Rhodopseudomonas palustris: one gene and its partner. The protein of the gene in region 1 interacts with the protein of each later gene in a pairwise test. Links are inferred from orthologs where the notes say so. Each region holds a gene or a part of one and is shown in the gene's direction. Other genes may lie near its edges.

Region 1 (11,482 bases):
GCATTTGATCAAGAAGCGCGACGCGCTGATGGCGCCGCTCGCCTCCGCCCTGCAGGTTGCGATCGACAAGATCGAAGTGTGCAGCACCTGCGGCAACATCGATTCACAAAACCCGTGCACGGTGTGCACCGATCCGCGACGGGATTCCTCGATCATCGTGGTGGTGGCTGACGTTGCGGATTTGTGGGCACTCGAACGCGCCTCTGCCACAAACGGCCGGTACCACGTTCTGGGAGCGACGCTCTCGCCGCTCGACGGCGTCGGCCCCGAAGATCTGACGATCGACGCGTTGGTGAAGCGTGCACATGACCCCGGCGTTGCCGAGATCATCCTGGCGCTCAACGCCACCGTCGATGGCCAGACCACCGCACATTACGTCACCGACCTCTTGCAGGACGCCAACGTCAAGGTGACCCGGCTCGCTCACGGCGTGCCGGTCGGTGGCGAACTCGACTATCTCGACGAAGGTACGCTGTCGGCGGCGATGCGACAGCGCACCTTGTTCTGACCCAACCGGATTGGACCTGATGACTCAGCCACGCTTGACGCTCTCGACGATTGCCGCGCTCGCCCTGACGCTCGTTGCCTCCGGGGTGTCCGCGCAAGATTCGCCGCAGGGTGCGACGCAGGCAGCGCTGCCGAAGCCGACCGCGCTGCGGGTGGGCGACATTCTCAGCGGCGAGCTGAATGCGTTGAAGACGCGGGCCAAGGGCACAAAGGGCCCGGTGTATCAGCTCGTCAGCGATCCGCGCCGGTTGCCGGCACCGTCCGGGCTGTGCAACCTCGAGAATGGCCCGGAGACCTTCCAGATTGTCCCCGCCGACGATGCCCAGGCGGCGCAGCTCAAGTCACACCGCGGCAAGCAGGTGGCGCTGAAGGTCAGCTCGGTAGCGTGCGCCAACGAGCCCGGCCAGATGAGCGAGGCGGTGGTGACGAAATGGAGTCTGGTGAAGTAAGCGACGGGCTCTCGTCGGCGTTGCGAGGAGCGGGCGGCGCCTAAACCTTCACCGGTCCGAGCGCGGCGAAATGGCCGCGGCGTTGCAGCCACGCCAGCAGCACCAAGCTCGGCGCCGCGACCGCAACGCTGATGGTGAAGAACGCCGGCCAGCCGGTGGCCTGCGCGACGTATCCGGCGCTCGCGGACAGGTAGGTGCGGCCGACGGCGGCGAGGGCGGTGAGCAGCGCGTATTGCGTCGCAGTGTGCAGCGGGTTCTGGCACAGCGCCGACAGGTAGGCGACGAAGATCACGGTGCCGATCGCGCCGGTGAAATTTTCCACCGAGATCGCCAGCGCCAGCGCCCATTGGTTGACGCCGACGGTCGACAGCCAGGCGAACGCCAGATTCGACACCGCCTGCAGCACCGCACCGATCCATAGGCTCGCCACCAGCGAATAGCGCCGCGCCAGATAGCCGCCGGCGAAGCCGCCGATCAGCGTCGCCGCCAGCCCGACGCCCTTCACGATTGCCGCATAATCATTGCGCGAATAGCCGAGATCGATCACGAACGGCGCCGTCATGGTGCCGGAAAATGCATCGGTGAACTTGAACAGCACCACGAAGGAGAGAGCGGTGAGCGCGTCCTTGCGGGTGAGAAATTCGGTGAACGCCCCCAGAGCGGCGTGGATCACCCGCTTCAATGCGCTCTCGCCGCTGGTCGCCGCTTCGGCGCGGCGCGACTGTTCCGGCTCGGTGGCGAGCAGCGCGGTGACGGTGCCGATCAGCACCATCGCGGCCATCGTCACATAGCCCCACATCCATGCGGTGGTTCGGGTCAGTCCGGTACTTTCATAAGCGCTGACCAGGAACAGCACGCCGGCGGTGGAGATCAACATGCCGATGCGGTAGGCAGCCACGTAGGACGCCATGCCGGCAGCCTGCTCCTCTTCCGGCAGGCTCTCGACCCGGAACGCGTCGACCACGATGTCCTGGGTCGCCGAGGCGGTGGCGACCAGCAGCGCGCCGATTGCCACATACAGCGGCGACTTCGCCGGATCGGTGAGCGCCAGCAGCAGGATCGCGGCGATCAGCAGCAGTTGGACGAACACCAGCCAGCCGCGGCGGCGTCCGAATGCTCTGGTGAACAGCGGCACGTGCAGCGCATCGACCAGCGGCGCCCAGATGAACTTCAGCGTGTAGGGCGTGCCGACCAGCGCGAACAACCCGATCGTGCCGAGGTCGACGCCGGACTCCCGCATCCATACCAATAGGGTCGAGCCGGACAGCGCCAGCGGCAGCCCCGACGAGAACCCGAGGAACAGCACCACCAGCACCCGCGGCTGCAAGTACACCGCCATCGCCTCGCGCCAGCTCGGCTTGGTGGAGATCTGCGGAGCGGCGGGATCGGCCTCTGGCAGGCCGGCAGTAGGGCTGGTCATGGGATGAACCTATCCGATTCGGCGACACCGGGCGGACGGCCCGGCGGTCGCGGCCCGAGCGGGCTGCGTCAGCTCCGCGTCATTTCATCGATCCGGAAACTCGCTGCGGCGAACAGATCGGCGCGATCCGGCGCCAATGGGGCTTCGGGGGCAGGTGCTGATGCCGTCCCGGCGGCTTGGTCGGTGAAGTCCAGCTCCTCGATCCGAGCGGCGCGGCGCTCGATCTTGTCGGCGGAGATCAGGATCTGGCGGACGTCGTCCGTGACCTGGCCGAAATGGGTCTGCAGTTTGGTGACGCGCTCGCGCAGCCGAGCCAGATCGTCGCCAAGACTGAGCACCTCGGTGCGGATCTGGTCGGCGGCGTCCCGCATCCGAGCGTCTTTGAGGATCTGCTGCATCACCTGGATCGCCAGCATCAGCAGAGACGGCGACACCAGCACGACGCGAGCCCGGTAGGCTTTCTGAATGACGTCGTCGAAGCCTTCGTGGATTTCCGCATAGACCGACTCCGACGGGACGAACATCAGCGCGGTGTCCTGGGTCTCGCCGGGGATCAGGTATTTCGACGCGATATCGTCGACATGGCGCATCACGTCGGTGCGTAGCCGCTGCGAGGCCGCTTTCTTGGCTTCCTCGGTGGTCGCTTCGCGCAGCGCGGTGACCGCTTCGAGCGGGAACTTGGCGTCGATGCACAGCGGCGGCTGATTCGGCATCAGCACCACGCAGTCTGGCCGTTTGCCGGTCGACAGCGTGTACTGGAACGCGAACGAGCCTTTCGGCAGCCCGTCCTGCACGATCGTCTCCATCCGCGCCTGGCCGAAGGCGCCGCGGGCCTGCTTGTTGGCGAGCACGTCGCGGAGCGTCGTCACCTGGTCGGTCAGCTCGGTGAGGTTGTCGTGGGCACGGTCGATGATGCCGAGCCGCTCGTGCAGCGCCTGCAGGCTCTGCATGGTGTATCGGGTCGACTGGGTCAGCGACTGGCCGAACCGGTGGGTGACGCTGTCGAGCCGTTCGCTCATCGCCCGCGCCATCTCGGCCTGGCGGCCGGCGAGTGCCCGGCCCATCGCATCGACCCGGCCGTTGGCCTCGTGCTGAGCCCGCATCAAAAGCGCCAGTCGTTGATCGATTTCCGCGGTCCGCCGCGTGGCGCTGCCACGGGCGATCAGCACGACGATGGTCGTCAGCAGGACCAGCGCCAGGGCGGCGAAAACGGCGGCGGCCATGCCGATGTTGACCGGCAGATCGCCGAGCCTGAACAGAATCTGGTCCATCGCCGCCGGTGTAGCAGATTGCACAGCCATCAAGAACGAAGATAGAACATGACGCTGAACAGACCTTTAAGGCGAGCCGCGCCGAAAGTGGCAGAAGCTCCGGTCGGTCCCGGATTGACCGCAACGTCGGCGCCGCTTAAATCGCCGCCATGGCCCTACGCGAAATCATCATTCTGCCCGACAAACGGCTGCGCGAGATCTCCAAGCCCGTCACCGAGGTGACGACCGAGATCCGCAAACTCGCCGACGACATGTTCGAGAGCATGTACGAGGCCCCCGGGATCGGACTGGCGGCGATCCAGATCGCCGAGCCGGTGCGGCTGATCACGATGGACATCGTTCGCAAGGAGGGCGACGGCAAGAGCGATCCGCGCGCCTTCATCAATCCTGAGATCGTCGGCGCGTCCTCGGAGATGAACGTTTACGAGGAAGGCTGCCTCTCGATCCCGGAATACTATGCCGAGGTCGAGCGCCCGAAGACGGTGCGGATCCGCTACACCGATCTCGACGGCAACGTGAAGGAAGAGGACGCCGACGGCCTGTTCGCGACCTGCATCCAGCACGAGATCGATCATCTCAACGGCGTGCTGTTCGTCGATCACCTGTCGAAGCTGAAACGCGCGATGGTGATCCGCAAGTTCGAGAAGGCTGCCAAGCGCGGCATCAAGTACGTCTGAGCGCTCGCGAAGGTGATCGGCCGGCGCGTTGCGACGCTCGGCCCTCCGTCGCCCAGACCTGTCCGGGACCTTCACGCCATGCCGCTTCGCCTCGTCTTCATGGGAACGCCCGAGTTCGCGGTACCGACGCTGCTGGCGCTGGCGGCTCATGGCCACGACATCGCCGCGGTTTATACGCGCGAGCCGAAGCCTGCCGGTCGGGGCATGAAGCTGCAGGAGACGCCGGTGGCGCTCGCCGCGCACCGGTTGCAGGCGCCCGTGCTGACGCCGAAGACGCTACGCACCGATGAAGCACTGGCGAATTTTCGCGCCCACGAGGCGGATGCGGCCGTCGTCGTCGCTTATGGCATGATCCTGCCACAGGCGATTCTCGATGCCCCCGAGCTCGGCTGCTACAATTTGCACGGTTCGCTGCTGCCGCGCTGGCGCGGCGCCGCGCCGCTCAATCGCGCCATCATGGCCGGCGACGCCGAGACCGGCGTGATGGTGATGAAAATGGACGCCGGGCTGGACACCGGCGATGTCGCGATGGCCGAGCGCATCGCCATTACCGATGCCATGACGGTCACGGACGTGCACGATCAGCTTGCCAGGCTCGGTGCCGATCTGATGGTGCGGGCGATGGCGGCGCTGGAGCGCGGCGGGCTGCAGCTCACCAAACAGAGCGAAGACGGCGTCACTTACGCGGCCAAGATCGACAAGGCCGAAGCCAAGATCGACTTCGCCAAGCCGACGCGGGCGGTGCTGCGCCACATCCACGGCCTGTCGCCGTTTCCGGGGGCGTGGTGCGAACTGCCGATCGAAGGTCAGCCGGTGCGGATCAAGGTGCTACGCTGCGCGATCGCGGACGGGCGTGGGGAGCCCGGCGAGGTGATCGGCGACCATCTCACCATCGCCTGTGGTGATGGGGCGATCCGGGTGTCGCAGCTGCAGCGCGCCGGCAAGCAGCCGATGACCGCCGAAGAATTTCTGCGCGGCACGCCGATCGCGAAGGGTGTGCGGGTGGGTTAGGGCTGAGGCGCAGCCTGAGCCTGAGCGCCACCCCACCTTCGGTCGTCACCACCCGCGAAAGCGGGTGGCCCAGTATCCCAGAGCGTTCGTGATCTGTTACTGACGTTCTGCAATACTGGGTCGCCCGGTCGAGCCGGGCGATGACGACAGAATTCGGGGCTACGCCGCGCCCTAAAGATGAGTCGCATGCCCCGCTACAAACTCACCATCGAATATGACGGCGCGCCGTTTTGTGGCTGGCAGTTGCAGCCGGCACTGCCGTCGGTGCAGGGCGCGCTGGAGGTTGCGGCGCTGGCGACCTGCGGCGAGGCGGTGCGGGTCCACGGCGCCGGCCGCACCGACGCCGGCGTGCATGCGCTGGGTCAGGTCGCGCATGTCGATATTCCGAAGCCGTTCCGCGCCGACAAGCTCCGCGACGCGCTGAATGCCCATCTGCGCCCCAACCCGGTGGCGGTGCTGGCAGCCGAGATCGTACCCGACACGTTCGAGGCGCGGTTCTCGGCCGTGAGGCGGCACTATCGCTACCGCATCGCCAACCGCCGCTCCAATCTGGCGCTCGACCTCGGCAAGGTGTGGCGGGTGCCAAAGCAGCTCGACACCGATGCGATGCACCGTGCCGCGCAGGTGCTGATCGGCAAGCACGACTTCACCACATTCCGCGACACCGAGTGTCAGGCCGCCTCGCCTGAAAAGACGCTCGACGTGCTCGACGTGGTTCGCGACGGCGATGCGGTCGATATCATCACCAACGCGCGCTCCTATCTGCACAGCCAGGTCCGCTCGATGGTCGGCTCGCTGGTGTGGGTCGGCGAAGGCCGCTGGACCGCCGACGATCTCGCCGCCGCGCTCGCCGCGCGTCGCCGCTCTGCCTGCGGCCCAGTCGCGCCGCCGGAAGGGTTGTATCTGATGCAGGTGGATTACTGAGCGGCGCGGCCGTCATTCCGGGGCGCGCGTGAAACGCGCGAACCCGGAATCCCGATGTTGTCGCGAATTCAGTGGTGCCCTGAATCTCGGGATTCCGGTTTCGCGAGCTGTGCTCGCGCCCCGGAATGACGGGGAGAGTCAGGCGAAATATCTCTGCAGCACGCCGCGGTAGATCGCGGTGAGTTTGTCGAGGTCGCTGACCGGCGTGCGCTCGTCGATCTGGTGCATGGTCTGGCCGACCAAGCCGAATTCGACCACCTGGCAATATTTCGCGATGAAGCGAGCGTCGGATGTGCCGCCGCCGGTGTTGAGCTCGGGCGTGCGTCCGGTGACCTCGGCGATCGCGGCGCCGACCAGATCGGTGAAGGCGCCGGGCTTGGTGACGAACACATCGGCGTTCGACGGCAGCCATTCGATGTGGGCGCGGATGCGGTTGCCACACGCCGCAGCCAGCCGCTGCTCGACCAGTGCCTTCAGCGTTTCCTGAGTGTGGTGATCGTTGAAGCGGATGTTGAATTTGGCGCGCGCTTGCGCCGGGATCACGTTGGTGGCCGGATTGCCGACATCGACCGAGGTGAATTCCAGGTTGGACGGCTGGAATTGCGCCGAGCCGTGATCGAGCGGCTCGTCGTTCAGCGTGGTGATCAGCCGGGCGATATCCGGCACCGGATTGGCGGCGCGGTGCGGATAGGCGACGTGGCCCTGCACACCGTCGACGATCAGCACGCCGGATTGCGAGCCGCGCCGGCCGATCTTGATGGTGTCGCCGATCGTCTCGACATTGCTCGGCTCACCGACGATGCAGTGATCGAATTGCTCGCCGCGCTCGGCGGCCCATTGCAGCAGCTTGACGGTGCCGTTGACCGCGACGTCTTCCTCGTCGCCGGTGATCAGGAACGAGATCGAGCCCTTGGGTTGGCCGCCGGTCGCCGCCAGGTAGTCCAGCGTCGCTGCGACCGCGCAGGCGATACCACCTTTCATGTCGACCGCACCGCGGCCGTACAGCAGGCCGTCCGCAACGTCGCCGGCGAACGCGCCGTGGGTCCAGGCACTGGCATCGCCCGGCGGCACCACGTCGGTGTGCCCGGCGAAGCAAAGATGCGGCGCGCCGTCGCCGATCCGCGCATACAGATTGTCGATGTCGGCGGTGCCCGGCTCCGAGAAGGTGACGCGATGCACCGTGAAGCCCGCCCCCTTGAGCAGCGTCTCCAGCACGTCGAGTGCGCCGGCGTCCGCCGGAGTCACGGACGGGCAGCGCAGCAGGTTTTGGGCGATCGAAAGCGCAGTCGGAGTCGAGGTCATCAGGTCAGCGTGCCTTGCGGCTCCAACGGGTCGGGGCCGTATTGGTTAGGACCGGGGGTACCGCGCAGGCAGCCGAGTTCGACGAAGCCCCAGATCGCGATGCCGAGCCCGATCAGCGCCAGCACGAGGCTGACGGGGCTGTCCTCCATGGTCTGATTTGAGCCACCAAGCAGGCTCGGGCCGAACCAGAACAGCAGGATCCACCAACCGCTCTTATCGCGGTCGTGCAGCCGTTTGACGCCGGTGGCCAGGCCCGACCAGGTGCCGGCAAGGCCGAGTGCAATCGCGATCAGCCAGATCAGTATTGCGCCGCCGGCGAAGCGGAATAGCTGGTCGGGATCGATGCCGCCGAGCCAAGTGATGGCGAGCACGGTGAACACCATCCAGGCGGCGACGTAGATCAGTCCGACCAACCAGTATTTGGCGCGGTTGATGCGACCTCGAAAGCTGAAGAACAGCGTGGTCCAGTCCATCCGCGCCTCCTCTGGGGATCAGTCTCGCAGCAATTCGTTGATCGAGGTCTTGGAACGGGTGCGCTCGTCGACGCGCTTGACGATCACCGCGCAGGCGGTGGCCGGGCCGGGGGCGCCGTTCTTCATCGGCTTGCCGGGCAGGGTGCCGGGCACCAGCACGGCATATTCCGGCACTTCGCCAACGAAGACTTCGCCGGTCTCTCGGTCGACGATCTTGGTCGACGCACCGAGGAAAACCCCCATCGCCAGCACAGCACCCTTGCGGACGATCACGCCCTCGGCGACCTCGGAGCGCGCGCCGATGAAGCAGTCATCCTCGATGATCACCGGTCCGGCCTGCAGCGGCTCGAGTACCCCGCCGATGCCGGCGCCGCCGGAAATGTGCACGCGCTTACCGATCTGGGCGCAGGAGCCAACGGTCGCCCAGGTGTCGACCATGGTGCTTTCATCGACGTAAGCGCCGAGATTGACGAACGACGGCATCAGCACTGCGTTCTTGGCGATAAAGGCAGAGCGGCGCACGATCGCGCCCGGCACCGCGCGGAAGCCGGCTTCGCGGAAGCGGTTCTCACCCCAACCCTCGAACTTCGACGGCACCTTGTCCCACCAGTTGGCACCGCCCGGCCCGCCGGCGATCACGCCCATGTCGTTGAGCCGGAACGACAGCAGCACCGCCTTCTTCAGCCACTGATTGACTGTCCAAGCGCCGGAGGCATCACGCTGCGCGACCCGCACCTTGCCCTGGTCGAGCAGATCGAGTGAGTCCTCAACGGCCTGACGGATCTCGCCCTGCGTCGCCGCGGTGACGGTGTCGCGCGCGTCGAAAGCGGCGTTGATGGTAGATTCCAGGGCGGTGAGCGGCATCGACGGGTCCTTGGGAAGGCTGATTTCAGGGAGAGTTTTGCGGAGTGTTGTCCGGATTCGACCAGAGAGAGTCAAGGCTGGGCGAGGGGCGCTGAAGTGGGGGGCGGCAATCGCAGACGCTCTGGAATACTGGGGCGCCCGTCTGCGTGCGCGATGACGTCTTTCTTTGGGGAGGCTCGCCGCCCTACTTCGCGGGGCTCAGCTTCCCCAAAAACCCCGTCAGATCGTCGGTCACGTGATCGACGTGGGCGGCGTCGCGGCCTTCGAGCTCCCAGTCTTCGCGCACCACGTCCTGGCTGTCGTCAGGCACCACCAGCACCGTGGTCATGCCGAGCTGGTGCGGTACGGTGAGGTTGCGGGCGAGGTCTTCGAACATCGCGGCGCGGGCCGGGTCGACGCCGTGGCGGTCGAGAAAGCGGCGGTAGGTCTGCGGTGCCGGCTTCGGCTCGAGCTCAGCGGCGATGATGTCGAACACCGCTTCAAAATGATGACCGATGCCGAGCCGCTCCAGCACCTTGCCGGCGTGCGCGGTCGAGCCGTTGGTCAGGATCAGCTTGCGGCCTGGCAGTCGCTCGATGGCATCGCCCATCGCCGGATTCGGCAGCAGCGGCGAATGGTCGATCGCGTGGACGTAAGCTAGGTAGTCGTCGGCGTGGACGCCGTGCTCGGTCATCATCCCGCGCATCGTGGTGCCGTAGCGCTTGTAGTAGTCCTTCTGGATGCGGAAGGCTTCTTCCGGCGGCACTTTCAGCCAATCGGAGACGAAGTCGCGAATCCGCGCATCGACCTGCTGCCACAGATTGAGATGATGCGGGTACAGCGTGTTGTCGAGATCGAACACCCAGGTCTCAACGTGATCGAAGCCGCGCTTGCCGAGCTGCATCATGGTGCGGACAACCTCAATGTCTTACCGCTACTTAGATCGACGGCGGCAAAGCCGGTGGCGGCGAGGCCGCGGGCCGCGCAATCTCCCTGCTCGCCGATCTCGAACTTGCTGTCGCGCGTGCACAGCGTGGTGCCGCCGCCCCAGTTGAGCGCGCGGCCCTTGATGGTGACCGGCCGGCCGCTACTGTCGACCGCTTCGGCGAAGCTGAACACCCGCTTCGGCTGGGCGCCGAGGTCCGGGCGCAGGCACTGGCCGGGCGCGACGCCGTACCAGCCGCGGCTGGTGATGGTCTTGCCGTCGTCTTCGGCGACCGCTGCCATGATCTTGTACTTGGTGTCGTTGCACCAGGTCAGCCCGCTGCCGGACGGCTGCTGCACCGCCTTGATCATCACGTCGAAGAAATCCGGTGCATCGACGATTTCGGGCTTCAGGCCGCGGCTCTTGAGAAAGGCGGACAGCGCCGCCTGCGTCTTCGGTCCGTCGACGCCATCGATCGGTGAAGCGTCGTAGCCGGCGATCACCAACAGCCGCTGGATCGCGGCGAGCTTGGCCTGCTCGTCGTCATAGCCGGAGTCCTCGGCCAGATACGCGATCTTGTTGCCGTCCTCGGTGTCGGTCGGCTTGATCTCGGTGAAGGCGGCGAGCGTCTGGCCGCCGCGGCATTGCCGCGCGGCGGCGATGACGAAATTGTCCTCGGCGATGCACAGCCGGTCGGTGCCGTTCTGCGGCAGCGGCGAGACGCCGTACACCGGCAGCGCGCGGGCATTCAGCATGATGCGGTCAGCGTTGAGCGCGCCTTGCACCACGACCCGGCATTGCGCCGGATCGATCCGCAGCCATCCGCGCGACGCGGTGGTGCCGTTGGAATCCACCCCGATTGCCGTCTCGACCACGTAGCTCATGCGGTTGCAGAGCTTGAGGTCGGCGTGAGCCGCGGAGGTGAGGGAGAGAGTGGTGACAATGGTGGCGAGGGCGCGTGATCTCCACCCCGTCATGCCCGGCCTTGTGCCGGGCATCCACGTCTTGCTGAGGAAACCGCCGGAAAGACGTGGATGGCCGGGACGAGCCCGGCCATGACGGATGTTATCGCCGCCGCCCCGCATCACTTGTGGATCAGCGTGCCGGTGCCCTGGTTGGTGAACAGTTCGAGCAGCACTGCGTGCGGGACCTTGCCGTCGAGGATGACGACGCCTTCGACGCCCTGTTCGAGCGCGTAGATGCAGGTCTCTACCTTGGGGATCATGCCGCCCGAGATGGTGCCGTCCGCGATCAGCTTGCGGGCATCCTTGATCGACAGTTCGGGGATCAGCTTCTTGTTCTGGTCGAGCACGCCCGGCACGTCTGTCAGCAACAGCAGACGCTTGGCCCGCAGCGCGCCGGCAACGGCGCCGGCAAAGGTGTCGGCATTGACGTTGAAGGTTTGGCCCGACGCGGAGGTCGCGAGCGGCGCCAGCACCGGGATCAGTTCGTGGCCGATCAGCTGGTTGAGCAGGGTCAGGTCGACCTTCTCCGGCTCGCCGACGAAACCGAGATCGATCACCTCTTCGATGCGCGAATCCGGATCGACCATGGTTCGCGTCGCCTTGGTGGCGGACACCATGTTGCCGTCCTTGCCGCACAGGCCGACGGCCTTGCCGCCGGCCTCGTTGATGTAGCCGACTAGTTGCTTATTGATCGAGCCGGCCAGCACCATCTCGA
Region 2 (11,512 bases), 430 kb from region 1 along the record:
GCAAACTACGTCTGGTTCCGCTGTGCCGACGACTACACCTCGCCGATCGACATGCCGACCGCGCTGCATCCGCAGACCCAGATGACCTTCAAGTTCGGCGGCGACGTGCTGCCGCGGGCCTACGGCTATCCGATGAAGATCCGGATTCCGACCAAGCTTGGCTTCAAGAATCCGAAATACGTCGTGTCGATGGAAGTCACCAACGACTACAAGGGCGGCTATTGGGAAGATCAGGGTTATAATTCGTTCAGCGGGTTGTAGTCGTCCTCATCCGCCCGTCATTCCGGGGCACGCGCAACGCGCGTGAGCCCGGAATACCGCGGTTATTGTGATCGGCGCGTGCCCCGCATGTCGAGATTCCGGGCTCGCTCACTGCGTGAGCGCCCCGGAATGACTCGGGGGACGTCTGTCACATCCCAACAATCACAAATGGTTCCTCGCCAGATCCGCGGCCAATCGCGTGTTGGCGTCGCGGCGGTCGCGGTGTTAGCGTCGCGCATACGTTTTCAGAACACACGTCACGGGAGGTCCTGATGATCCTGCGAGCTTTGTTGTGCACCGGCGCGCTGCTCGGCGTCACCACGGCGGCGATGGCGGCGGACAGCGCCAAGGCGACGCTGAAGAACGCCGAAGGCGCCGAGATCGGCACCGCGACGCTGACCGAGGGTAGCAAGGGCGTCACCATCAAGCTGGCGCTGAAGGGACTGCCGCCGGGCGAACACGCCTTCCACATCCACGCAGTCGGCAAATGCGAGCCGCCATTCACCTCGGCGGGCGGCCATTTCAATCCGGAGAACAAGAAGCACGGCAAGATGGCAGAGGGCGGCGCCCATGCGGGCGATATGCCGAACCTCGACGTGCCGGCCTCCGGCGCGCTGAGTATCGACGTCGTCAACGACGCGGTGACGCTCGCCAAGGGCAAGCCGAACTCGGTGTTCAAGGACGGCGGCACCGCGCTGGTGATCCACGCCAAGGCCGACGACTACAAATCCGATCCCGCCGGCAACGCCGGCGACCGCATCGCCTGCGGCGTGATCGAGGAAGCGAAGTAACGCGGGCAGGTCATTCCGGGGCACGCGCAACGCGCGTGAACCCGGAATCTCGACATGTTCAGCGCGGCCACACGTCGCACCAACTTCTGGATTCCGGGTTCGCTCGCTATGCGAGCGCCCCGGAATGACGGTGCGAGTTGGGACTACTTAGGCAGCGGTCGCTGGAAGGCCGACAGCGCTGCGCCGAGTGCCAGCGTCGCGGCGGAGACGGCGAGCGCGGAAGACAGCGAGCCGATCGCGTCGGTGATGGCACCAACCACCAGCGGGCCGAGCGTCTGGCCAATGCCGAATGCGATGGTCATCGCGGCGATCGCGCCGGGCCAGCCGGCCTGCGGATAGTTGAAGCGGACGAACGCGGTGGTCGAGGCCACCACCGCGAAGAACGACACCCCGAACACCAGCGCCGAGGTCGCCAGCATCACGGGCGACAGGCTGAACAGCGGCAACACCGCGCCGACCGCATTGACCGCCAGGATGATGGTGGTCGACAGCCCGCCGCGGTGCAGCGCCATCACCCGGCGCCAGACCCAGGGCGTAACGAAAGCACTGATCCCGATCAGACACCAGAACGCGCTCTGCGCCGCGGCACCGCCGCCGGCATCGCGCACATAGGCGATCATGAACGTCATGTAGGCGATGTAGCCGGCACCGAACATGAAGTAGCCGGCGAGATAAACCAGCACGGGGGCAATCCGGAACGGCGCTGCGCGGCCGCCGCCGAGCCCGCCATCGACCCCGATCGGCGCCAGCAGCACCGGTAGGGTCATCGCGGCCGACAGCGCCGCCAGTACCAGCCAGCCGATCCACCATGAGCCGGGGCCGGCCGCCTGCAGCAGAAACGGCGCGATCAGCCCCGACGACAGGATGCCGATGCCGGGGCCGGCATAGAACAGGCTGAGCAGAAATGCCGACCGCGCCGGCTGCGCCTGGGCGATCGTGGTGGCGAGCGCCCCCGCCGGCCACGAACGCCAGCGCCGCGCCGATCCCGGCAATCAGCCGGGCCGCCGACAGGACGGCGAAATTGCCCGACAGCGCGCATAGCGCCAACGAGGCGACGCAGGCCAGCGTGCCAACCCGCACGATCGCCGCCATGCCGAACCGGGCGACCAGCCGGGACGTCACCAGCGCGCCGACCAGATAGCCCGCCGCATTGATGGTGTTCATGAATCCGGCCGCCGAATACGACCAGCCGAGGCTGTCGCGCATATCCGGCAGCAGCAGCGAATAGGCGAAGCGGCCAATCCCGAGCCCGACGGTCGGCGCAAGCGACAGGATCAGGATCAGGCGCGCGGGGTGAGCGGGCGCCGCCTCGGTGCGGTCGAGCAGGGTCAAGAAAGGGTCTCCGGCTCGGTCATTCTGGCAGCGAATGCGCCCCACCCGCAACACGCAGCGGCGGCAACACTGTCTTGCCAAGCCCGCACCGGCGATCTAGCACTCGGCCCCGCGAATTCATTTCTTCCTGTCATGCCCGGGCTCGACCCGGGCATCCATCCGTCTCGAAACGATGGATCGCCGGGTCAAGCCCGGCGATGACGCTTGCAAGGACCCGATCATGGCAACGCACAAACTGCTTCTTCTCCCCGGCGACGGCATCGGCACCGAAGTGATGGCCGAGGTCAGCCGGCTGATTGACTGGCTCAACAAGGCCGGCATTGCCAGCTTCGAGACCGAGCACGGCCTGGTCGGCGGCGCCGCCTATGACGCCGACAAGGTGGCGATCACCGACGCCACCATGGCGCTGGCGCAGGACTCCGACGCGGTGATCTTCGGCGCGGTCGGCGGCCCGAAGTGGGACGGCGTGCCCTACGACGCCCGCCCCGAAGCCGGCCTGCTGCGGCTGCGCAAGGATCTCGGCCTGTTCGCCAATCTGCGGCCGGCAGTGTGCTACCCGGCGCTGGCGGATTCCTCGAGCTTGAAGCGCGACGTGGTCGAAGGCCTCGACATCATGATCGTCCGCGAGTTGACCGGCGGCGTGTATTTCGGCGAGCCGAAGACCATCACCGATCTCGGCAACGGCCAGAAGCGCGCGGTCGACACTCAGGTCTACGACACCTACGAGATCGAGCGGATCGGCCGGGTCGCGTTTGACCTCGCCCGCAAGCGCCGCAACAAGGTCACCTCGATGGAGAAGCGCAACGTCATGAAGACGGGCGTGCTTTGGAATGAAGTGATCACCGCCGTGCACGACCGCGAATACAAGGACGTCCAGCTCGACCACCAGCTCGCCGACTCGGGCGGCATGAACCTGGTCAAGTGGCCGAAGCAGTTCGACGTCATCGTCACCGACAACCTGTTCGGCGACATGCTGTCCGACATCGCCGCGATGCTGACCGGCTCGCTCGGCATGCTGCCGTCGGCCTCGCTCGGCGAAGTCGACGCCAAGACCGGCAAGCGCAAGTCGATGTACGAGCCGGTGCACGGCTCGGCCCCGGACATCGCCGGCAAGGGCATGGCCAACCCGGTGGCGATGCTGGCCTCGTTCGGCATGGCGCTGCGCTATTCGCTCGACATGGGCGCGCTGGCCGACAAGCTTGACGAAGCGATCGCCGCGGTCCTGGCCAAGGGCCTGCGCACCGCCGACATCAAGAGCGAAGGCACCACGGTGATCTCGACCTCGCAGATGGGCGAAGCGATCGTCACCGAACTGCAGACCCTGCACGCCTGACGAGATCATTCGCGGGCCAGCCGCCGCGAACCGATCTTCAACAATGCGAGGAACCGCCGGGCCCAGCCCGGCGGGGACCTGAACCCAAACAAAAACGCCCGCCGGATCGGCGGGCGTTTTCGTTTCTGAAGCTGTCGCTACGGGTGCCGCAGCGGATCAGTACAGCGGGAAACCGGTCGGAGAGCCGCCGAGATCGGAGGCCGGGTTGAGCGGCCAACGGTCGAGCGGGCGCTGGCCGTTCTCGCGGGCGAACGAATAGCCCGGCGGGAAGGCGTAGTCCGAGAAGTGACGTTCGCCCGGCTGCACTTCGGTGCCGGCATCGAGCCAGGACCGCTTGGTGACGTACACTCGGGTGCGGGGACCGGCCTGATAGACCACGTTCGGGCCGCGGGAGCCGTAGCGGATCTGGTCGGAGGTGCCGTAAACCCGCTTCTTCTTCGGCGCGGCATCGGCATTGCTGACGCCGATCACGGCGACGGCGGCTGCCGCGAGCAGGACCGGCAACAGTCTGGCGGCAGTGGATTTCACGAACATCGGGGTCCCCATCGGCAGGCGCATTCCAGGTTCGTCCTTTGTAGCCGCCGCCGCACACCGGCCACAAGATCAATCCGGCAACACCAGCCGACAATCATTCAATCCGCCCGTCGCCAAAATGTTGCATCAACTCCAGGGCGTTACGCCGCCCCCGGCCCGTCTTTCGCTCATAGCCGACCGCGCAGCAGAGGGTCCTGCGGACCGGTCAGCCAGTCGGCGGACGCCTCCGAAGCCGCGGACTGATTCGGCGCGCAGCTGCCGCGCCGCAACTCCGCCTGGGCGAACGCAGCGGCCGTCGCGGCATCACCACCCAGCAGCACCAGCCGGTCGAGCAGGCAGGCCGCCGCGGACCGGCGCTGCGGCCCGCTGTCGCCGCGACAGGAGAAACCGGAAATCCTCAAACTCGCGGCATCGATCGCTTTGACGAAGCCCAGACAAGAACCGGCCGGCCGATCGCTCCCCGGGAGGCTGAACAGCGGCACCGGGCCGAACTTGGTATCGATCACCCCGGCGGTCTCGATCGTCGCAGTTCCAGCCGGGTCCATGCGGGCCGCCAGGGCCGCTTCTGCCGCGACACGGGAGGTCTCACGACCGATCCGGTAGATCTCGATCTCGGCCGTCACCGGCTCTCCCGGCGCAGCCAAGCGCAGGATGTCTTTGCGGCCGCCATCGGGGTGGCGCAGAATTTCGGTCGTCTCGGCCTTGCCCGGCCAATCGAGCTGACTGAGCGCGTAGGCCGGTTGCGACCGCGTCGCCACGCTCCAGCCCAGTCCGGCCTCGGCGGTGGTCGCCGCGGTGATCGCGGCGTCGGTCAGCGGATTGGCGGTGTAGAATACGATGAGGCCGATCAGCGCCAGCGCGCCCACATAGGCCATCGTCCGCAGCAGGGTGTCACGACATTCCTCGGCGAAGCTCTGCAGCGCCGGATAAATCCGGTGCCGGGAGGCTGCGGCGCGGAGGGCAGGGCTGCTTCGCATTGCGCGGGCTCGAACGGCTACTACGTTGTGTCCGAGGCGTTTCTCGCATAGAAGCGCTGACTTCTCCTTGCTGCGGCCTGCCGCAGCGGAGCAAATTCCTTCGGAGAGTGAACGATGGGTTACAAAGTCGCGGTAGTGGGTGCGACCGGCAATGTCGGGCGTGAGATGCTCGCCATTCTGGACGAACGCAAATTCCCGGCCGACGAGGTGGTGGCGCTGGCATCGCGCCGCTCGGTCGGCGTCGAGGTGAGCTACGGCGACAAAACCCTGAAATGCAAGGCGCTCGAGCACTACGACTTCAGCGACGTCGACATCTGCCTGATGTCGGCCGGCGGCGAAGTGTCGAAGGAATGGTCGCCGAAGATCGGTGCGCAGGGCGCGGTGGTGATCGACAACTCCAGCGCGTGGCGGATGGACCCGGACGTGCCGCTGATCGTTCCCGAAGTGAACGCAGCGGCCGCGGCCGGCTTCACCAAGAAGAACATCATCGCCAATCCGAACTGCTCGACCGCGCAGCTCGTGGTGGCGCTGAAGCCGCTGCATGATCACGCCAAGATCAAGCGCGTGGTGGTGTCGACCTATCAGTCGGTGTCGGGCGCCGGCAAGGACGCGATGGACGAGCTGTTCTCGCAGACCAAGGCCGTCTACACCAACAGCGAGCTGGTGAATAAGAAATTCCCGAAGCGGATCGCCTTCAACCTCATCCCGCAGATCGACGTCTTCATGGAAGACGGCTTTACCAAGGAAGAGTGGAAGATGGTGGTCGAGACCAAGAAGATCCTCGACCCCAAGATCAAACTGACCGCGACCTGCGTGCGGGTGCCGGTGTTCGTCAGCCACTCGGAATCGGTCAACATCGAGTTCGAGAACCCGATCAGCGCCGACGAAGCGCGCGAGATCTTGCGCAAGGCGCCGGGCTGCCTCGTCATCGACAAGCACGAGCCGGGCGGCTACGTCACGCCGTATGAAGCCGCCGGCGAGGATGCGACCTATATCAGCCGCATCCGCACCGACCCGACCGTCGACAACGGTCTGGTGCTGTGGTGCGTGTCCGACAACCTGCGCAAGGGCGCGGCGCTGAACGCGATCCAGATCGCCGAAGTGCTGATCAACCGTAAGCTGATCACCGCCAAGAAGCAGGCGGCATAGCCGTCAGGAATTTTGATATCGACAGGCAATGGCCGGGGCTCGTCCCCGGCCATTTTCGTTCGGGGTGCGCAACGGTACTGACGCGAGCGCGCCCGCACGTTAGGCTGGCGCAGCTTCATTGCCCACGGCCGCCCCATGACCGACCAACCTGATCCGACGCCATCCCCGTCCTCCGCGAAACACGTCGAGCGCGGCTTCGAGACCTTGCTGTTCAACAGCCGCTGGCTGATGGCGCCGTTCTATTTCGGTCTGGTGATCAGCCTCGTCGTGCTGCTCTATAAATTCGTGATGCTGCTGTACGAGTTCATCGTGCACGCGACGCTCGCCAAGGAATCCGACATCATCCTCGGCGTGCTCAGCCTGATCGACGTGTCGCTGACCGGCAATCTGGTGCTGATCGTGGTGTTCTCCGGCTACGAGAACTTCGTGTCGCGGATCGACCCCGGCAATCATCCGGATTGGCCGGAATGGATGACCAAGGTCGATTTCGCCGGACTGAAGCAGAAGCTGCTGGCCTCGATCGTGGCAATCTCGGCGATCCAGGTGCTCAAAGCGTTCATGAACATCGACAGCTACGATCAGACCAAACTCACCTGGCTGGTCGGCATCCATCTGGTGTTCGTGGTCTCGACCCTGATCATGGCGCTATCCGACCGCTGGGGCCACAGCGACGATAAAGGCGGACATTAGCCGCTTCCTTGGCGCTCTCCCGGCACAGCGTCATGCGCGGGCTTGACCCGCGCATCCATCCCGCGCGAAGCGCAGTGAACGATTAGCTGATTGGCTTCCAAACGATGGATTGCCGGGTCCAGCCCCGGCCATGACGTCGCGTCTGCTCTCACACGACTTTTGCGGCCGGCACGAACTGCTTGTTCTCCTGATCGAGCACGAACAGATCGCCGTCGGCGACACCGAAATAGGCGCCGTGGAGCTGCAGCTTGCCACGCTCGACCAGGATTTTGATGCACGGGAACGTCATCAGGTTCTCGATGCTGCGGAACACCGCTGCCTTTTCGATCCGGGTGCGGAAGTCCTGCACGGTTTCGTGGTCGCGCTTTTCGACCACTTCGCCCGGCTTGGTGAACATCTGCATCCAGCGGCCGATGAAGTCGCTTTCGGTCAGCGGCGGGGTCTTGTCGGTGAACGCCTTGATGCCGCCGCACAGCGCGTGGCCGAGCACCACGATGTGCTTCACCCTGAGCACCTGCACGGCGAATTCCAGCGCCGCCGAAACGCCGTGGGCGCCGCCGTCCGGCTCGTACACCGGCACCAGATTGGCGACATTGCGCACCACGAAAATCTCGCCCGGCCCGGCGTCGAAGATGACCTCCGGCGAGACGCGGCTGTCGCAGCAGCCGATCACCATCACTTCCGGCGACTGACCGCGCTCGGAGAGTTCACGGAAGCGGCTCTGCTCGGTCGGCAGCCGCTGCGTCCGGAACGCCTCGTAACCGTCGATCAGTGACTTCGGAAAGGATGTCATCGGCGCAGTTCCCTCCTTCAGGGTGCGGGGGTGGGGCACGTCGGCGAACGATACCGCCATCGCGACGCGCGCGGCCTGATGCCGCTCGCATAATCACAGGACGGGGCCGCGAACAAGCCTTCCGACCGGATGATCGAGATGCTATCGGCTCGGACGTTTTCGTGACGCCGAAGGGGGAACCATGATTCGACCGCGCCGCAGCCTCTTGTTCATGCCGGGATCGAACGCGCGGGCGCTTGAAAAGGCCCGGCTGCTGCCCGTCGACGGCCTGATCCTGGACCTCGAAGACGCGGTGGCGCCCGACGCCAAGGATACGGCGCGCGACCAGATCGCAGCGGCTGTGGCGGCCAAGGGCTACGGCAAGCGCGAAGTCCTGGTGCGGATCAACGCGCTCGACACCGCGTGGTGGCAGGACGACATCGCGATGGCCGCAAAGGCCGGGCCGGACGGCATTCTGGTGCCGAAGGTCTCGAGCATCGAAGACATCGCCACCGTGGGCAACAAGCTCGCCGAACTCGGCGCCGATCCATCGATCCGGGTCTGGATCATGATCGAGACCGCGCGCGGCGTGCTGCATGCCGAGGAACTGGCCGCACAGAAGCACGAGGCCAAGTCGCGGCTGGAAGGCTTCGTGTTCGGCCCCAACGACATCTCGCGCGAAACCGGCATTCGAATGCTGCCCGGCCGCTCCACCATGCTGTCGATGATCACGCATTGCGTGCTCGCCGCGCGCGTCCACGGCCTGATCGCGCTGGACGGACCGTACAGCGACATCGGCAATGTCGACGGCCTGTCGGAAGAGTGCGCGCAGGCGCGCGACCTCGGCTTCGACGGCAAGACGCTGATCCATCCCGGCCAAATCGACGCCTGCAACGCCGCCTTCACGCCGCCGCCCGAAGACGTCGCCCAGGCCCGCAAGATCCTCGCCGCATTCGAGCGCCCGGAGAACCAGGGCCGCGGCGCGATCCAGCTCGACGGCCGCATGGTCGAACGCCTGCACGCCGAAATCGCCAAGAAGACGATTGCGATCGCCGACGCGATCGAGACCGCAGGCCATTAAGGCCGCAAGCGGCTAATACAGCGGATGGTCATTCCGGGGCGCGAGCGCACAGCTCGCGAACCCGGAATCCCGAGATTGTTTTGCGATCGTTGGTTATTTGAACATCGCGATTCCGGGTTCGCCGCTGCGCGGCGCCCCGGAATGACGTGTTTCTGACTGCAAAGAGCGGTGCCCGATCAGGCCGCGCGCACCGACGCCAGGAAGTTGCCGACCTCGGCGCGCAGGCGGCTGCTCTCGCTCGACAGCGATTTGGCGGCGGACAGTACCTGCACCGAGGCTGCGCCGGTCTCGCGGGCGCCGGCCTGGACGCGGGCGATGTCCTCGTCGACCTGCGAGGTGCCGTGGGCCGCGTGCTGGATGTTGACGGCGATGTCCTTGGTGGCCATGCCCTGCTCCTCGACCGCGGAGGCGATCGAGGAGGAGATCTCCGACATCTGGCCGATGATCGAGCAGATCTCCTTGATGGCAGCCACCGACTCGCCGGTCGCCGCCTGAATGCCGGTGATCTGCTGACCGATCTCGCCGGTGGCCTTGCCGGTCTGCTCGGCCAGCGCCTTGACCTCCGACGCGACCACGGCGAAGCCGCGGCCTGCTTCACCGGCCCGGGCGGCTTCGATCGTCGCGTTCAGCGCGAGCAGATTGGTCTGCCCGGCAATGTTGCTGATCAATTCGACGACATCCCCGATCCGGGCCGCAGCGGCCGACAATTCGCTGACCCGTTCATTGGTCTGGCGCGCCTGATCGGCCGCCTCGTTCGCCACGTTCGCAGAAGTCTGCACCTGCCGGCCGATCTCGTGGACCGATGCGGTCAGTTCCTCGCTGGCGGACGCCACCGACTGCACGCCGGCGGAGGCCTCCTGGGACGACGAGGCGACGCCGACCGCAAGCTCGAGCGAGCGAGCCGCGGTCGAGGACAGCGAGTGCGCGGCGGCTTCCAATTCGTTGGCGGCGGACGACACGGTCTTGATGATCTCTCCGACCGCGTCTTCGAAACCGTCGGCGAGCCGCGCCATATCGGCCTTGCGCTGCTCGGCGACAAGATGCTCCTGCCGGCTCTTCTCGGCGGCTTCCTGGTTCGCCTTGTGCTCGGCGTTGGTCTTGATCGCGGTGATCGCTTTGGCCATGCCGCCGATCTCGTCGCTGCGGCCTGCACCCGGGATCACGACGTCGAGCATGCCGGCGGCCATCGCCTGCATGGCCGCGGTGAGCCGCACTAACGGACGGACCATTCCGACCGCGAGGCCGGCGACGCCGAGCGCGATCAGCAGCGCCGCAAAGCCTGACAGAATCCACACGATTGTCGAGTAGCTGCCGACCTGACGAGCGGCTTCGGTTTCAAGCTCGGCGTTCTCGGCGTTGGCGCGCTTGACGATGTCGTCGATAATGGCGCGATGCGCCGCGTAGCTTGCATCGAGCTTCGTGTAGGCAACCTCCGCCGCTGCCTCGTCACCAGCACTCAAGGCCGGGATCAGCTCCTGCTCCGCCGCTCTCCAGAACTTCTGCACGGCCGCGTCGGAGTCGACGGTCAGCCGCGTCTTCAGGACCGGATCGAGCTCTGAGCCTGACCAGTATTTCTGCCGATCGAGATAGTCGCGGTGAAGCTGCTCGAGCTTGGCGGCATGGGCGCGCCACTCGGTGGGCCGGCGCAGCGCCAGCGTCGCTTCGAGGTAGGCTTCGATCACATAGGCCGGCGGCGGCAGAATGTCGGCGACCAGATCGTTGCCGAGCTTGATCTGCGAATACAGCGGCCCGCCGACCCGCAATTGATTGAGCGCCATGAAGTTGGTGGTCAGCATCGCCGTGAGGCTCACCAGAACAACCACGGCGAAAGCGACGATCATCGATGTGATCGAAAGACGAATTTTCATGACGTTAGTCTCGGGTGGATCGGTTTCGACCTGATTAGTTCCAGCCGCTTAAGACGACGTTACGTCGCAGGAAAATCCGCCCCTAAAGATCGTAATCATACCAAGTGAGAGCGACACACTCTTGTCATTCAACGAACACGCGAATGCGCGGTTCTGCGCAACGCAGAACCGTTATCGGATCACTTTCGATCGGATGAATTGTGCAACGTCTGCGTAGTTAGTTCGAGACGGGGCAGGTCGGAAACTCCCGTCATTGCCGAACGCAAACTTCAAACCGCGTAGCACGGCATGCATTGCGACGATGCAGCGCGCGAGTCCATACGACCATCGTGGCACAATCTCGGATCGCACCCACGCCACGCTTGGCATCGTCATTGCAGACGATCAGAGTCTGCGGCAGCGCCTCGATCCGAGGCAAGCGTCGGCATTGCGGGTTTAAGAAGCTTGAAGTGAGCGCAGACGCAATTGCGTGGTCGCATAGCGCACTTCATAGATTAACTGACGCGATGCGGCTCAAGGGAGCCTCAGGGCCTGGTTGAAACTCAACCGGCGATGTCGAACGCCTACTCTCGCCGCGTCATGCTCGGACAGCCCGAGAATCTACGCCTTGGAGCCGACGTGACGACAAAGACGAAAATGGCCGGGGCGAACCCGGCCATCACGAAGCTTGATCGGCGAACTTTCCGACAGACCGCAAGCGGGGCCACCGGTTCGCCGCGTGTCT

The links.
Region 2: the proteins of def (region 1) and HZF03_RS01165 interact in binary tests that used the Escherichia coli proteins (3 or more experiments, as listed by UniProt). The link is inferred for Rhodopseudomonas palustris from one-to-one orthologs.

Annotation. Positions count from the first base shown.
Region 1 is NZ_CP058907.1:673,664-685,145, forward strand. The notes cover bases 2,748-5,560. They hold def (peptide deformylase), read left to right. Parts: upstream 2,748-3,796; coding sequence 3,797-4,324; downstream 4,325-5,560. Other genes in these bases: HZF03_RS03140 (DNA recombination protein RmuC), read right to left, coding at 2,748-3,647; fmt (methionyl-tRNA formyltransferase), read left to right, coding at 4,403-5,335; truA (tRNA pseudouridine(38-40) synthase TruA), read left to right, coding at 5,522-5,560. Also shown: recombination mediator RecR, read left to right, coding at 1-508; HZF03_RS03130 (hypothetical protein), read left to right, coding at 528-956; HZF03_RS03135 (AmpG family muropeptide MFS transporter), read right to left, coding at 997-2,376; more of HZF03_RS03140, read right to left, coding at 2,445-2,747; more of truA, read left to right, coding at 5,561-6,259; dapE (succinyl-diaminopimelate desuccinylase), read right to left, coding at 6,398-7,561; HZF03_RS03165 (DUF805 domain-containing protein), read right to left, coding at 7,561-8,034; dapD (2,3,4,5-tetrahydropyridine-2,6-dicarboxylate N-succinyltransferase), read right to left, coding at 8,053-8,898; HZF03_RS03175 (pyrimidine 5'-nucleotidase), read right to left, coding at 9,083-9,784; HZF03_RS03180 (DUF1036 domain-containing protein), read right to left, coding at 9,781-10,800; argB (acetylglutamate kinase), read right to left, coding at 10,887-11,482. UniProt on the Escherichia coli protein: Removes the formyl group from the N-terminal Met of newly synthesized proteins. Requires at least a dipeptide for an efficient rate of reaction. N-terminal L-methionine is a prerequisite for activity but the enzyme has broad specificity at other positions.
Region 2 is NZ_CP058907.1:245,426-256,937, forward strand. Bases 4,517-7,359 are described here. They hold HZF03_RS01165 (aspartate-semialdehyde dehydrogenase), read left to right. Parts: upstream 4,517-5,342; coding sequence 5,343-6,377; downstream 6,378-7,359. Other genes in these bases: HZF03_RS01160 (hypothetical protein), read right to left, coding at 4,517-5,126; HZF03_RS01170 (TIGR00645 family protein), read left to right, coding at 6,513-7,067; HZF03_RS01175 (carbonic anhydrase), read right to left, coding at 7,216-7,359. Outside these bases: HZF03_RS01135 (molybdopterin-dependent oxidoreductase), read left to right, coding at 1-261; HZF03_RS01140 (superoxide dismutase family protein), read left to right, coding at 534-1,052; leuB (3-isopropylmalate dehydrogenase), read left to right, coding at 2,605-3,717; HZF03_RS01155 (hypothetical protein), read right to left, coding at 3,874-4,275; more of HZF03_RS01160, read right to left, coding at 4,419-4,516; more of HZF03_RS01175, read right to left, coding at 7,360-7,860; HZF03_RS01180 (HpcH/HpaI aldolase/citrate lyase family protein), read left to right, coding at 8,042-8,920; HZF03_RS01185 (methyl-accepting chemotaxis protein), read right to left, coding at 9,097-10,788.